DNA from 3 places in the Paenibacillus sp. PSB04 genome. Region 2 is predicted to be linked to each of the others. Evidence: predicted binding sites of a transcription regulator. Region 2 holds the regulator's gene; each other region holds the start of a gene.
The links. The regulator NrdR, encoded in region 2, represses ribonucleotide reductase genes. The targets are predictions, from matches to a motif close to AACACNATATATNGTGTT.
Positions count from the first base shown of each region.

Region 1 (4,827 bases), 1.7 Mb from region 2:
AACAGATAGCTTTCCAGGAAGACGGAAGCGGCCATCGCCTTGTAGAGATCGCGCTTGGTTTGAATGTTCACGTACCAGGATTCGATGCTCTTCGCTTTGAACTGCAGCTGCTCGTTGTCCTCCACCCAGCGGAAAATGGCGTCAATCTCCTCCGTCGAGGCGAGTGTGGTGAAAATGCTGCTGTACGATTTGGCGTGGATTTGCTCCATCATCGACATGAAGCCGAGCACGGCTTTGCGCTGCAGTCCTTCCACATGCTCCAAAATTTTCGGCATGCCGACGCCGCCCTGCAGCGTATCCAGCAGCGTCAGTCCGCCAAGCACATGCTTGTAGGCGGTGCGCTCCTCGTCAGTCATTTTGATCCAGTCCATTTTATCGTCGGACAAAGGGATTTCGTCGTCGGTCCAAAACTGCATGATGTTCTGCTGCCAGAACATGAGCGTAAAATCGTCATCGGGCCGGTTCCAGTTTACTGCTTTCATCAGACCATTGCTCCTTTTATAGAAGAAGGCGACAGGGGCTGTTCAAGCCCCCGCCGTCGCCTTGCGTAATATTCGAATTTAGACGGCGCAGCTGGTGCACTCTTCGATGGACAATTTTTTCGTCCGGGTGTAGTACAGCGATTTCAGCCCTTTCTGGGCGGCGTAAATATAGAAACGGGACAATTCCCGGGTCGATACGGTGCTGTTGACGTGCAGCACGGTGGAAATGCCTTGGTCCACATGCTGCTGGATTTCCGCGATCATGTCGATCAGGCGGAACTGGTCGATATTGTAGGCCGATTTATAATACCACTGCGTTTCCGCGCTGAGGAACGGCATCGGGTAATATGTCGTCGAGTTGGCGTAGGTACGCGTTTCGATATGCTCGACGATTGGCATGACGCTGGACGTCGCGTTCTGGATGTACGAGATGCTCTGCGTCGGCGCGATCGCCAGACGGTAGGCATGGTACAGTCCGTGCTTCTGAACAAGCACCTTGAGCTGCGCCCAGTCCTCAGGGGACGGGATCTCGATGCCTTCAAACAGCTGCTTCACGCGTTCCGATTGCGGCCGGAAGTCCTTTTCGAGATAGCGGTCAAAATAGGTACCCTTCGCGTACTCGGACTTGTCGAAGTCCCGGAACGTTTCGCCGCGATCGCGCGCGATTTCCATGCTTTGCTCCAGCGAGTAGTAGTTCATCATCATGAAAAAGGTGCTCGCAAACTCGCGCGCTTCCGCGCTCTCGTATGCGATTTTGTTCTTGGCCAGGTAACCGTTCAGGTTCATGGCTCCGAGGCCGACGGAGTGCAGCTCCTTGTTGGCGAGGCTCACGCCCGGCGCGTTCTCTACGCGGGAGTGATCGCTGACGACGGTAAGGGCCTCGATGCCGACACGGACCGATTCCTTGATTTTGCCCTGCTCCATTACGTTCACGATATTCAGCGAGGCCAGGTTGCAGCTGATGTCCCGGCGAATCACATCGTCGACACCGTAATCGTTAATTTCCGAAGTCTCCTGCAGCTGGAAAATTTCCGTGCACAGGTTGGACATTTTGATCTGGCCGACATCCTTCAGCGCATGCACCTTGTTGGCGTTCGATTTGTTCACGATGTACGGATAACCGGACTCGAGCTGGATCGAAGCGATTTTCGTCAACATGTCGCGGGCGCTCATGACGGTTTTCTTCGTCACCTGGTCATTGGCGAGCAGCTCGTCGTACATTTCGTCCATGTCCAGGTCGTCCAGATGCTTGCCGTAGGCTTTATACACCGAGTAGGGGCCAAAGACCACAAGCGGCTTGTTCTGGGCGGCGAGCTCGTAAAATTTGTTTGGGACAATCAGCCCGATCGACAGCGTCTTGATGCGCAGCTTCTCGTCGGCGTTGATTTTCTTCGAATCGAGGAACTCGATGACATCCCAGCCGAAAATGTTATAGTATCCGGCACCCGAGCCTTTGCGCTGGCCCATTTGGTCGGCATAGGAGAACGCGTCCTCCATCAGCTTCAACACCGGCATGATGCCTTTGGCCGCTCCGGCCACGCCTTTGATCGGTTCGCCGCGCCCACGCAGCTTGGACAAATTGACGGCAACGCCGCCGCCGATTTTGGACAGCTGCATGCAGGTGCCGAGCACGTAGTTGATCGAATTGAGTGAATCGTCCATTTCCAGCAGGAAGCAGGAGACCAGCTCACCGCGGCGGCTTTTGCCGGCGTTGAGGAAGGTCGGGGTAGCTGGCTGCAGCCGCTGCTCGATCATCGCTTCGGCGATACGGAGCGCTTTACCGATATTCCCTTCGCCCAAGTACAACGCCACGATGGCGACGCGGTCCGGATACTGCTCCAGGTACTGCTTCTTGTCGTTGGTTCTCATCGCATAGTCCTTGTAGAACTTCGAGATCGCCATGTAGGACTGGAATTGGAAGTCGCTGCTCCCCGTCAGGTTGAACACGGACTCGACTTCGTCGTAGGTATAATGCTCAAACACGTTCTCGTAGTAGTCGTTGCTGATCAGGTAATCCAGCTTCTCGCGCAGGGAGCCGAACTTCATCGTATCGCGCTCCACTTCCTCCATAAAGGCGGCAACCGCCTCCCGGTCCTTTTCCAATTGAAAGTAACCGTCCGATCCGCGCTGCATAATTTCGTTGTTGAGTTCAATATGCTTCAATGCTCCGCACCCTCTCTTTGAAAATCTCCGTATCCCGCATCGTTCCCGAAAGCTCAAACTTGGTGATGACCGGCACATGGTACATCTCCGATATCGTATCCGCGCTTTTGGCGAAACGAGGCCCCCAGTTCCGGTTGCCGCTGGCCGACACGCCGCGAAGCATGCGGTTGTTCTTCGACAGGAAGTTGGACACTTTCTCGGGCACCTGCCCAAAACCCGTTGTATACGTTACGAGCACGTAAGGCTCATTCACCTGCTCCTGCTCTTCGATCGGAATGGCTCTCATGTTCAGCTTGTTGACAAAGCGTCTGACATTGCCGGTCTTGGAATCATAGACGATTAGCATGATCCTTCACTCCTGAATAATGTTCTCTGCCGTGGTCACGGGCGCAAAAAAAACGTCTATTGACGTCATTGTAGATAACCACACCACATATCGTGGTCGTTATTCTTGTGATCACAGAATGGTTCAGCTTCGCTGAACATGAAATCCCTTAATCCCAGAACTACACCGATAGACTGGGATAGAGGGAAAATATGTTATATATACTATGCCGATGGAAATCAATATGTAGATGATATTTGGCATGTAGTAAGAATAATACATCAATATATTGATGTGGTCAAGCCTATGAGAATCATGATCATGGGTGCGCTTGCAGCCTGCTTGATGCCTTGAAAAACAAAAAAACAGGGAGTCTCCCGGCGATCCGTAAGCGGATCGATTCGGAGAGATTCCCTGTTTTTCTTCGGTTCCAAAGCCGCGAATATTTACACGCCTTGGATTGGAGTGCTTTCCAGAACTTTATCGATCAGTCCGTATTCCTGCGCTTCAGCTGCGCTCATGAAGTAGTCACGGTCGGTGTCTTTCTCGATGCGCTCCAGCGGCTGTCCGGTACGTTCGGACAGGATGCGGTTCAAGGTGTCGCGCATTTTCAGAATGCGGCGGGCGCGGATTTCGATATCCGTAGCCTGGCCTTGCGCACCCCCGAGCGGCTGGTGGATCATGATCTCACTGTTCGGCAGGCCGAAGCGTTTGCCCTTGGCGCCGGCGTTCAGCAGGAACGCGCCCATGGAAGCGGCCAAGCCTACGCAGATTGTAGATACGTCCGGTTTGATGAACTGCATTGTATCGAAAATCGCCATACCGGCCGTAATGGATCCGCCGGGGCTGTTAATGTACAAATGGATGTCTTTCTCCGGATCTTCGGCTGCAAGGAACAGCAGCTGGGCGATGATAGAATTGGCGACCACGTCATTGACTTCGGTGCCCAGGAAAATGATGCGGTCTTTCAGCAAACGGGAATAGATGTCGTAAGCCCGTTCACCCCGGTTGCTTTGTTCGACGACCATAGGAATATAACTCACGTGGAAAACCTCCCTTAATTGGCTCAAAATAGGTCATTCTATACATACTGTTACCGTATTAACCACATGATAAACAATTTCAAACAAAAAGTCAAAGAAAGTCAAACTCAAGGTAAAAAAAATAGCCATCTGATTGGCTGTGGTACGTTTGGTTAAAAACATAACGTAGAACGGTTGCCGTTCTGCGTTCTCTTCTATTGAAGAAAAATGGCGCGCCCGCGAGGAATTGAACCTCGATCTCAGGCTTCGGAGGCCTACGTCATATCCATTGGACCACGGGCGCAAAATTCAATAGCAAGAGTTATTATATGATAGCTTGCCTCAAAATGCAAGGGTTAAGTTATTAAAATTTTTGAATCAGGAAAATGCTGTATAGGAGGAAAGGCTGATGTGAATTATAGTCAGTGGACTACTTGCAACCAGCGCCATTATTGAGTAGAATAGTGGTGGGACTTAAAACGTTGACCCGGGACATTTTGGGGCCAGGGGAGAGAGGGAAGCGAAGTTGCAGGAGTGGAAAGAAATGCGGGATATATTAGAGATACAAAAGCAGCTTCTGCCTGATCTCGTGGACGTTCTCAAGACCAGATATACCATTCTTCATCAGATCATGCTGTCGGAGCTGATCGGCCGGAGAACGCTCGCTGCATCCCTGCATATGACCGAGCGGGTGCTGCGGGCCGAGACGGATCTTCTCAAGTCCCAGGGCCTGATTGAGATCGAGAGCTCTGGGATGAGGGTCAGTGAGGCGGGAAGCAAGCTGCTCGAACAGATGGAGCCGATGGTGAAAGTGCTGTTCGGACTCAATGATCTT
Region 1 is NZ_CP081301.1:1,525,868-1,530,694, forward strand. It holds gene nrdF (class 1b ribonucleoside-diphosphate reductase subunit beta) at 1-482, opposite strand, end outside; gene nrdE (class 1b ribonucleoside-diphosphate reductase subunit alpha) at 561-2,645, opposite strand; gene nrdI (class Ib ribonucleoside-diphosphate reductase assembly flavoprotein NrdI) at 2,632-2,991, opposite strand; gene clpP (ATP-dependent Clp endopeptidase proteolytic subunit ClpP) at 3,417-4,013, opposite strand; tRNA gene K2F33_RS07445 (tRNA-Arg) at 4,222-4,296, opposite strand; gene K2F33_RS07450 (sugar-binding transcriptional regulator) at 4,537-4,827, shown strand, end outside.
Region 1: nrdI (class Ib ribonucleoside-diphosphate reductase assembly flavoprotein NrdI) is a predicted target of NrdR. The motif match lies at 3,071-3,088, and genes of this name have one in related genera.

Region 2 (4,827 bases):
GCTGCTGCTTGCGTTAGCATTAAGTTTGGACAGTTTTGGTGTCGGCATTACATACGGCCTTCGTCAAATGAGGATTTCGCCGTTATCGATAGCGATTATTTCTTTGTGCTCCGGGGTCATCATCTATGTGTCCATGCAGGTGGGCGTGCTGCTGGCCCAATTCGTATCCCCTTCGATCGCCTCCATCATTGGAGCCGTCATCCTGATTATTATGGGCTCGTGGTCGCTGGTACAGATGTGGATCCAGAAGGAGAAAAGCGGGGAAGGCAAAGAAGTCTTGGAAGCCAAAGACGCAGAGCTCGCCAAGCAGGCTAAAGACGCCCAAACCAGCGGGATGGAGGGGCTAGGCTTGCAAAGCTCCGGCGGAGAAGGTACACTGGACCCTGCCCAGCATGAAGCACCAGAACAGACGGTGTTTTCACTGGAAATCCGGAAGCTGGGCGTCGTGATCCGCATTTTGCGGACGCCGTCTTCTGCGGATATGGATAAGTCGGGCAGCATCTCCGGATGGGAGGCCATGTGGCTTGGCATCGCCTTGTCCCTGGATGCGTTCGGCGCGGGTCTAGGTGCGGCATTGCTCGGCTTTTCGCCGCTGCTGACCGCCTTCGTGATCGCTCTCTTCAGCGGCACCTTTTTGGTCGTCGGAATGAAGACGGGTCTGCGCTTTGCGTCCCGAACGTGGATGCGCCGGTTTACGGTGCTGCCGGCAATATTATTAATTGTAATGGGAATAATGAAGCTGTTATGAGGTGAGTTAAGGATATGAACATCGGGTTAACCGGAGGAATAGCGACAGGAAAAAGTACCGTATCCGCCCTCTTAGTCAGCAAGGGGGCGCTGCTTGTTGACGCCGACGTCATCGCCCGGGAAGTCATGCTCCCGGGTCATCCGGTTTTGGCGGCGGCCGTCGAGCATTTTGGACAAGCCATCCTCCTTCCGGACGGAACGCTGGACCGCAGACGCCTGGGGGATATCGTGTTTCACGATCCGGGCGAGCGCAAAGCTCTGAACGATATTACGCATCCTGCGATCCGTCAGGAGATCCGGGAGCAGATGCACACCTTTGAACAGGAGCACCCGGACCGCCTGGTAGTGGTGGACATCCCGCTCCTGTTTGAATCGGGTCTGGAAGCGATGTTTGAGCAGGTCCTGCTGGTCTATGCCCCGTTTGAGGTTCAGGTGGAACGCCTGATGGAGAGGAATCGGCTGACGAAGGATGAAGCGGTCGCGCGGATTCGTTCCCAAATGGATATCGAAGAGAAGAAGAAGCGGGCCGACGTTGTGATCGACAACAGTGGACAACCTTCCGAGACGGAGCGCCAAGTGGATGAATTTTGGAACCGGAAGGGCCTGCTATGAAGTTTTTACGCAAAAAAAGAGTGCTTCTTCTGTTGTTCTTAGGATTTGTCGTCATCCTGTTTTTTAATACGAACTGGATGTCGTGGTTTTACCCGATTCATTATAAAGAGAACATTCGCGAGCAGGCTGAGCGTTATGACGTCGACCCGTTTCTGGTGGCTTCAATTATCCGGGTGGAATCCAATTACAAGCTGGGCAAGGAGTCCAAGAAGGGGGCTCTCGGCCTGATGCAGTTAATGCCGGATACGGCCAATTGGGCGATGGAAAAGGCCAAGCTTCCGGAGGTGACGCTGGACCATATTAAGCATGAGCCGGAGGCCAGCATCGAAATCGGCACCTGGTATCTCAAAACGCTGTCGGAGCAGTTTAAAGGAAACCGGATTGCCGTGATCGCCGCATACAACGCGGGGCCTGGTAAAGTGGACGGTTGGCTGAAAAGGGGCGTATGGGACGGGACCTACGACTCGGTCAAAAATATTCCCATCGGGGAAACCCGGCACTACGTCCAGCGGGTCATTTATTACTACAATCAGTACACGCGGATATACAGCGAGTTTTAAAGGGAGTACTGTTCTGTCGCTAAACATAACAAAAGAAGCATTGGAGAAGCTAGGTTAGCGTCTCCAACACTTCTTCGGGTATCAAACCGAATTAGAATTGACCAGCCAGTTGTTGTTCAGCCAGGGTCACCAAACGTTTAGTGATAAGTCCCCCGATCGAACCGTTCTCATATGCAGTCATGTTGCCTTGGTATCCGTCTTGTGGGATGCTGATACCCAGTTCTTGAGCGACTTCATATTTCAATTGGTTCAGGGCTGCGGTAGCTTTAGGTACTACCAGGTTGTTGGAGCTGTTGTTGTTGGAAGCCATTGTTGTTCACCTCCTCGCTGTTTGTAAATGTATTATGTCTCGAAGCTCAAAAGTTCATTACTCTTTTTGAAAAGTTTTTGTTGGAAATTTAATACATTTCGGTGAGGCGGCAAGCTAATCCCTGATGGGATAAGGGTTCGCGGTATTCGGACCCTGTGAATGTTCGTGATTTTGTTCTATATACACCGTGATTTGCAAAGGAAGGGAGTTTACCATGAAATGTCCGTACTGTGATTATGCCGGCACGAAAGTGCTGGACTCACGGCCCGCTAACGAAAATAAATCGATCCGCCGCAGGCGTGAGTGCGAGAAGTGCAGCCGGCGCTTTACCACGTTTGAGATGGTGGAGGAAACGCCGCTGATGGTCATCAAGAAGGATGGAAGCCGGGAAGAGTTCAGCCGGGATAAAATCCTCCGCGGCCTGATTCGCGCCTGCGAGAAGCGCCCGGTATCTGTCGAGCAGCTCGACATGATCGTCTCCGAGGTGGAGAAATCACTGCGCAACACCGCCGTGGCGGAGGTGGAGAGCCGCCAGATCGGCGAGCTGGTGATGGAGCAGCTGTATCCGGTGGATGAGGTGGCTTATGTCCGCTTTGCGTCGGTTTACCGCCAATTTAAAGATATCAACATGTTCATGAAAGAGCTGAAGGGGCTGCTGTCCAAAAATACGGTGGAGGACTAACCGTTAAGGGGTATGCTGCTTTGCCGATCCGTTACAGAGGATGCAACCATCTTAAAGAGCAAAAGGGCCTTACAAGGCCTCTTTTGCTTTTGGCGGTGGTCATGGCATGAGAGCATGAGGCTGAACACTTGCATGAGCTCCAAATCTTTTTTTTGAATTTTTTTGTTGACACATGCATAAATCTTTGATAAATTATAAGAGTCGCTGATACATAATAAATCAGTAGAAAATATTAAGGGGCCTTAGCTCAGCTGGGAGAGCGCATCGCTGGCAGCGATGAGGTCAGGGGTTCGATCCCCCTAGGCTCCATAGAAGAAAACCCTTGGGAATCAAGGGTTTTTTTGTTTGTCTTTTTTAATTTTAAGCCCTGGCCCACTTCTTCCGATACTGGTGTGGGGTAATGCCCATGCGCAGTTTGAACAATTTACAAAAATAAGAGCTGTTCGCTAAACCAATCTCCTCAGCAATGAGCGAGATTGGTTTTTTCGTGGTCGTTAACAGCAGAACGGATTGATGGACCCGGCGGGCCATGATGTATTCGGAGATGCTGATGCCTGTCGCCTCTTTGAAGAGATGCGAAACATGATAGGGAGATAAATGCAGCGACTTGGCCATGTCGTCCAGCCGAAACGGTAACGTATAGTTGGCCTCGATCCATGTCAATATGTGCTCCACCTGATGATTTTGGCGAAGGGCCGGTTTCGGCAGCCCGGCTTCCGTCCGCTGATCCCATACGTGTTGGATCGAACGGTACAGCATGACGAGAAATAAAGAAAATTCCTCATATCTTTCTGCATCTGAAAGCGCGGGTAATTGATTATCCAAGCTTTTGTAGACAGCGTCCAGGATGTGGAGCTCATCCCCGGTGTCATACAAGCACGGAACTGAGAGTTCCCCTAAATACAAGAATCGATAAAAGGTATGAAGCGAAGGCCATTTTTCAAAATAAGACTCAAACATCGTCGGTTCAAAGGTCACGAGAGAGCGTTCGAAGCATTGGCCTTCGTCGTATTCGAGCTTGAGATGATGAAGCTGATAAGGCTGAAAAATGCAGAGCATGCCCGGTTTGATGTCGTAGCGGTTGTTATTGACGATCATCGTCCCTTTCCCTTGATGGATCAACAATATTTCCACCCCGAGATGGGAGTGGAAGGTTTCCTTATGCTCATCGTTGACGCTTTTTCGTTTATAGGCAAAATGCAGGGGCACCTCGCTATAGTTACCCGCTACAAAAGACATGGCCGCTGCCTCCTTCTTCCCCCGTATGTACTCGCTTTCGAATCTATTCTATCGCAGAACCGCAATCTAGTGTTATTTTTTCCCCCACAGCGAAGCACAATGTTCTCGCAGCTTCAGTTAATATCCTTATATGCCAATGAAGAAAGCTCAGGGGAGGTTAACCGAAATGATCAAGGTTGCGATTATTGGGACCGGGGCGATTTCGTCCGCTCATATCGAAGGTTATCTGCAGTTGAAAGACCGCTGCAGCATTGTTGCTTTATGCGATCTTTATCCCGAGAAGGCCGAAAGCAAGCGGGAGCAATACGGTTTGGATGCTGTCATAGTTAAAGATTACAAGGAACTGCTTGATCAGGAGATCGACCTGGTTTCCGTTTGTCTGCCTCCGTTTGTTCATGCGCCCGTTACTATTGATTTTCTGAATGCAGGCAGTCATGTGATCGTGGAAAAACCGATGGCTTCCTCTCTTGAAGAATGCGATGCCATGATCAAAGCTGCGGAACAAAACGGGAAAGTATTGTCCGTCATTGCCCAAAATCGTTTCAGAAATCCGATTATGAAGCTGAAGCACGTTGTGGACAGCGGATTGGCCGGCAGAATTCTTCATGCCCAGGTAGATTCGTTCTGGTGGCGGGGCCATTGCTATTACGATTTATGGTGGCGCGGCACGTGGGAGA
Region 2 is NZ_CP081301.1:7,183,633-7,188,459, reverse strand. It holds gene K2F33_RS33005 (manganese efflux pump) at 1-748, shown strand, start outside; gene coaE (dephospho-CoA kinase) at 763-1,359, shown strand; gene K2F33_RS32995 (lytic transglycosylase domain-containing protein) at 1,356-1,919, shown strand; gene K2F33_RS32990 (alpha/beta-type small acid-soluble spore protein) at 2,011-2,229, opposite strand; gene nrdR (transcriptional regulator NrdR) at 2,444-2,911, shown strand; tRNA gene K2F33_RS32980 (tRNA-Ala) at 3,148-3,220, shown strand; gene K2F33_RS32975 (AraC family transcriptional regulator) at 3,272-4,150, opposite strand; gene K2F33_RS32970 (Gfo/Idh/MocA family protein) at 4,317-4,827, shown strand, end outside.

Region 3 (4,827 bases), 290 kb from region 2:
AGGCGGCTCTGACGGAAGTATTTAAACGCGAAGTATGGCTCGATACCGGTCGACGTGCCGACCATCGTTCCCGTGCTGCCGGTCGGCGCCTGGGTGATGACGGTCACGTTGCGCATGCCCTTCTCACGGATGGCCGTGCCGACTTCCGGGAACGCCTCGGTCATATTTTTCATAAATCCGCTCTGCAAATACGGATCCGCGTCAAACGCCAGGAACGAGCCTTTCTCTTCCGCAATGTCAGCCGATGCCAGGTATGCTTCGCGGGCGATAAAACCGTACAGCTTGTCAAGGAACTCGAGTGATTCCGGACTGCCGTACCGGATGTTCAGCTTGATCATCAGCTCCGCCAGACCCATCGAACCGAGGCCGATCCGGCGCTCCTTCTTCTGGTTTTTCTCGTTTTCTTCAAAATGGTACGGCGTCGTGTCGATAACGTTATCCAGGAAACGCACGGAGTAACGCGTCACCGTCGCCAGTTCGTCCCAAGCCACGTCATGCTTCTCTTCATCGTAGAACTTGGAGAGATTCATCGCAGACAGGTTGCAGACGCCCCATGCCGGAAGCCCCTGCTCGCCGCACGGATTCGTGCAGATAATCGGGTTGAAGTACCAGCTGTTGGACATCTGATTATAGTATTCCATAAAGACGACGCCCGGCTCGGCTGATTTCCACGCCGATTCGATAATCGTATGCCAGATTTCGCTCGCCTTCACCGTCCGGTACGGAATGACGGCATGGCCGCCCTGCTTCCATTTCTCAAGGTCGCCGTCCCACAGCTCGTCGTAATCCGGATCCGTCGTATCCGGGAATACCAGCTCCCAGTCCAGGTCCTCCTTGACCGCCTTCATGAAATCATTGCTCACACAGACGGAAAGGTTGGCGTTCGTCACTTGTCCCATCGTCTGCTTGACCGTAATAAAATCGAGCACGTCCGGGTGCCAGTCGTTGATCATGAGCATCAGCGCGCCGCGCCGGCTGCCGCCCTGCTCGATCAGGCCGGTTGTGTAGCTGAACAATCCGCCCCAGGATACCGCACCGCTCGAGGATCCGTTCACGCCCTTAACCACGGATCTGCGCGGACGGAGCGAGGACAGGTTGATGCCGACTCCGCCGCCCCGCGCCATAATTTCGGTCATCTCGGACAGCGTCGCCATGATACCGCCGCGGCTGTCCTTCGGCGAAGGAATGACGTAACAGTTAAACAGCGTCAGCTCGTCACTGGCACCCGCTCCGGCGGCAATCCGCCCGCCCGGAACGAGCTTCCAGTCTTCCAGAATGTAGCGGAACTTCTCTTTCCACTCGGCCTGCAGCTCCGGCGTCGGCTCCGCCGATGCCATGGCCCCGGCCAGCCGGTCCCACATTTCCTCAGGCGTCTTCTCGATATTCAGCGTCAGCTTCTCGACGTCCGTCTCCACCAGCTCGCCGCGGCGTGTTTTTACCGTCGCCCGTTTCCCCTCGCGCGATACGATCTCGCCGACTTCCTTTGTCGGAAACTTCGGATCGTCCTTGGTCAGTACAAGTACGACGTCTCCAACTTTGGCGTGATTCGGGTCCGGGTCCTTCCAAGCATACCGGTCCAAAAAGATTTTTTCGCTTAACCCCTCAAGCTTCTGTTTGCTCTGAACTTGATTCACTGTTACATTCTCCTCCCATGACTGTTCTGCCGAACGTATCGGCTCTTAGTTCCGATCAGCGGATGATGTCGGTCTGCCGACTGCGCTAAAAGTGCCGGTTCACTTCCGGGAAAGGCCTGTATGTAGCCGGGTTCCTTCCATTCAATAAACGAAATATCCCCATTTAAAACGCAAATCCGCTCGTCATGTACCATATATTGTGTGCATTGATGATTATACTATACCACATATTGTTACTCCACGCCTTAATCCTGAAATTTAGACCATGAAAGCTCTTCACTCTGGGACAACCTTTGCTTTTCTCCGCCAATCTCACTTTTTTGCTTCGGTTCCTTTGAAAAAAATTGTGAAAATCAGCGGATGCCTCCATCCATACGGAGGTTATGAACTCTCCGGTTTACGTGCATACTACTCTTACGCGAGATTACGAACCTATTAAGGAGGTACAAGGCTTGAAAACTTCTCATCTCGGTAGCGGGGCGCAGGCCGGGGACCTTCCTGTTCCCCTGAATATTGACCGCAGCTGGCTGGATAACCTCGAATCCCGCCTGGATAAAGGCGGCCCCTGGGGTGACTTCCGGCTGTTTCAGCTGGCCGTTCAGGGCGAAGAGGCGCGGCTTGTGACGAGCTTTGACGAGCTGCAGTGTGTGAAGCATTTGCAGGACCTGTCCCCCCTTCCCCATCAGATCGACACGGCGCGGAGGGTGCTGTTTGAGATGTCCGGCAGAGCCATTCTGGCCGATGAGGTCGGACTGGGCAAGACGATCGAAGCAGGACTCATTTTAAAAGAATACATGGTGCGCGGGCTGGTATCCAAAGTGCTGATTCTGGTACCCGCCTCCCTGGTGCTCCAGTGGGTCCGCGAGCTGAACAGCAAATTCGGCATCCCGGCGGTCGCGCAGAAAAAGGCTTATTCCTGGCATTCCGACGTCGTCGTCGCCTCCATGGATACCGCCAAGCGCGAGCCCCACAAGGACATGCTGATGGAGCAGGAATACGACATGCTCATTATCGACGAGGCGCACAAGCTGAAGAACAAGAAAACGACGAACTATCAATTTATCCAGAAGCTGCGGAAAAAGTACTGCCTGCTGCTGACTGCGACGCCGGTTCAAAACGATATGAGCGAGCTCTTCAACCTTATTACGCTGCTGAAGCCCGGCCAGCTCGGGCGGCAGGGGGATTTTGCGGCCAACTTCGTTGTCGGCAAACGGCAGGCGAAGAACGAGGGTCAGCTCCGGGACGAGCTCGCCAAGGTAATGATCCGCAACCGGCGCGGCGAAGGCCCGGTGCAGTTCACCAAACGGACGGTGCGCAACGTCAGCCTGCAGCTCTCTCCTGAGGAGCAGGCGCTGTACGACGGTGTAACTTCTTTCGTCAAGAACCAGTACAAAGCGTCCGGGGGCAACCTCAGCAGCATGCTGTCCCTGGTCACGCTGCAGCGTGAGGTGTGCAGCAGCCGGGACGCGGTGTTCCTGACCCTCGTGAACCTGTCCAAGAAGATTCCGGACGACTCCCCGCTCACCGCCGAAGTGTGGGAGCTGGTGAACGCAATCCGGAATATCAAAGCGAACACGAAGGCCGAAAAGACGATCGAGCTGATCAAGGACATGAACGAAAAGGTCATCGTGTTTACGGAATACCGGGCGACGCAGGAATACCTGCTGCAGTATTTTCAAAAGCACGGCTTGTCCTGTGTACCGTACCGCGGCGGAATGAACCGGGGCAAAAAGGACTGGATGATGGACCTGTTCCGCGGCCGGGCCCAGGTCATGATCGCCACCGAAGCCGGCGGCGAGGGCATCAACCTGCAGTTCTGCCACCATATGATCAATTTTGACCTGCCATGGAACCCGATGCGGGTGGAGCAGCGGATCGGCCGCGTCCACCGGCTCGGGCAGCAGAACGACGTGAAGATCTACAACCTGTCCACCACCGGAACGATCGAGGAGCATATCCTGAATCTGCTGCACGAAAAAATCAACATGTTTGAGACGGTCATCGGCGGCCTGGATGTCATTCTGGAGCGTTTCGAGAAAAAGGAATCGTTCGAGAAAAGCCTGTACAAGCTGTTCCTCGAGTCGGAGTCGGATGAGGAAATCCGCAGCAAAGTCAGCTCGCTCGGGCAGTCGCTTGACCAGATCAAGCGCGAGATCGAATACGAAGATGCGGAAACCGTCATTGAGGAGGAAGCTTGATGAGCCTGTCCCCGCAGGAAGTTCAGAAGCAAGTGCTAACCTATCTGGAAACGACCGAATGCAGCATTATCGAGAAGTCCCCTTATCACGTGACTGTCAAACTGTCACCGCAGGCGGACAAGCAGCTGACCAACCGCCCCTACTACTGGGGCTTTATTGAACGGACTGGGGCGGAGCCGGAGACTCTCTCCTACACCTTCGTCTTTGATCCGGACCAATATAACGAACAGGCGGCCAAAACCCCGCCCCCTTCAGCGCAGCCTCAGCCGCAGGACAGCATTCTGTCGAGGTATTTCGGGGTGAATCCGGCAGGGCCGCGGATCGGCCCGGGGCGGATTCCCCGCGAAGACGTCACATACGGCAGCAGCCGGCTGCAGCAAATTTGGGCCGTAGCCCGGCAGGAGGGCTCCTGCGTGTACCTGTTTGAGCAGCCGGGCCCTTTGCAGCGGGAGACGCTGTTCTCCGCCCCCTACGAGCCGTGGCTGGGCGTCTGCTTCAAGGTCGAGATGACCTGCGACGTGAAGAAAGAAGCGCTCCACTTCATCGGCATCTCGCTGGTGACCGGGCAGATCGACCAACAGTTTGCCCAGCGTCTGGAGAAGCTTCAACTCGGGCCGCGGCTGCCCGAGAATATCCATATCCAGCCGGGAAGCCTCTCGCTCGCTGGCGCGGCCAATCTGCTGGAGAAGCATATGAAGGATCAGCTGGCGGGCGAGGATTACAGCTGGGCGGAAGCCGCAAGGGAGCGCCTTAGGGATGAGCTTGCGGTGATCGACATGTATTACGAAGACCTCCTCAAGGAAACCGAGGAGGAGAAGCTTACGGCCATCCGGGAGCAATACGACAACCGGCGTAGCGAAATGACATGGCAGTATGAACCTAAGGTGAACCTGTCCGCCATAACCTGCGGTCTGTTTCACTTAAGATCCATCCGTCCATGAGCATTTGACCTCCCTCGCTAAAAGAAGGCAAAAAAAGACCCGTGCCCGCGCCCC
Region 3 is NZ_CP081301.1:6,894,363-6,899,189, forward strand. It holds gene K2F33_RS31580 (adenosylcobalamin-dependent ribonucleoside-diphosphate reductase) at 1-1,634, opposite strand, end outside; gene K2F33_RS31585 (DEAD/DEAH box helicase) at 2,087-3,832, shown strand; gene K2F33_RS31590 (YqhG family protein) at 3,832-4,773, shown strand.
Region 3: K2F33_RS31580 (adenosylcobalamin-dependent ribonucleoside-diphosphate reductase) is a predicted target of NrdR. The motif match lies at 1,821-1,838, and genes of this name have one in related genera.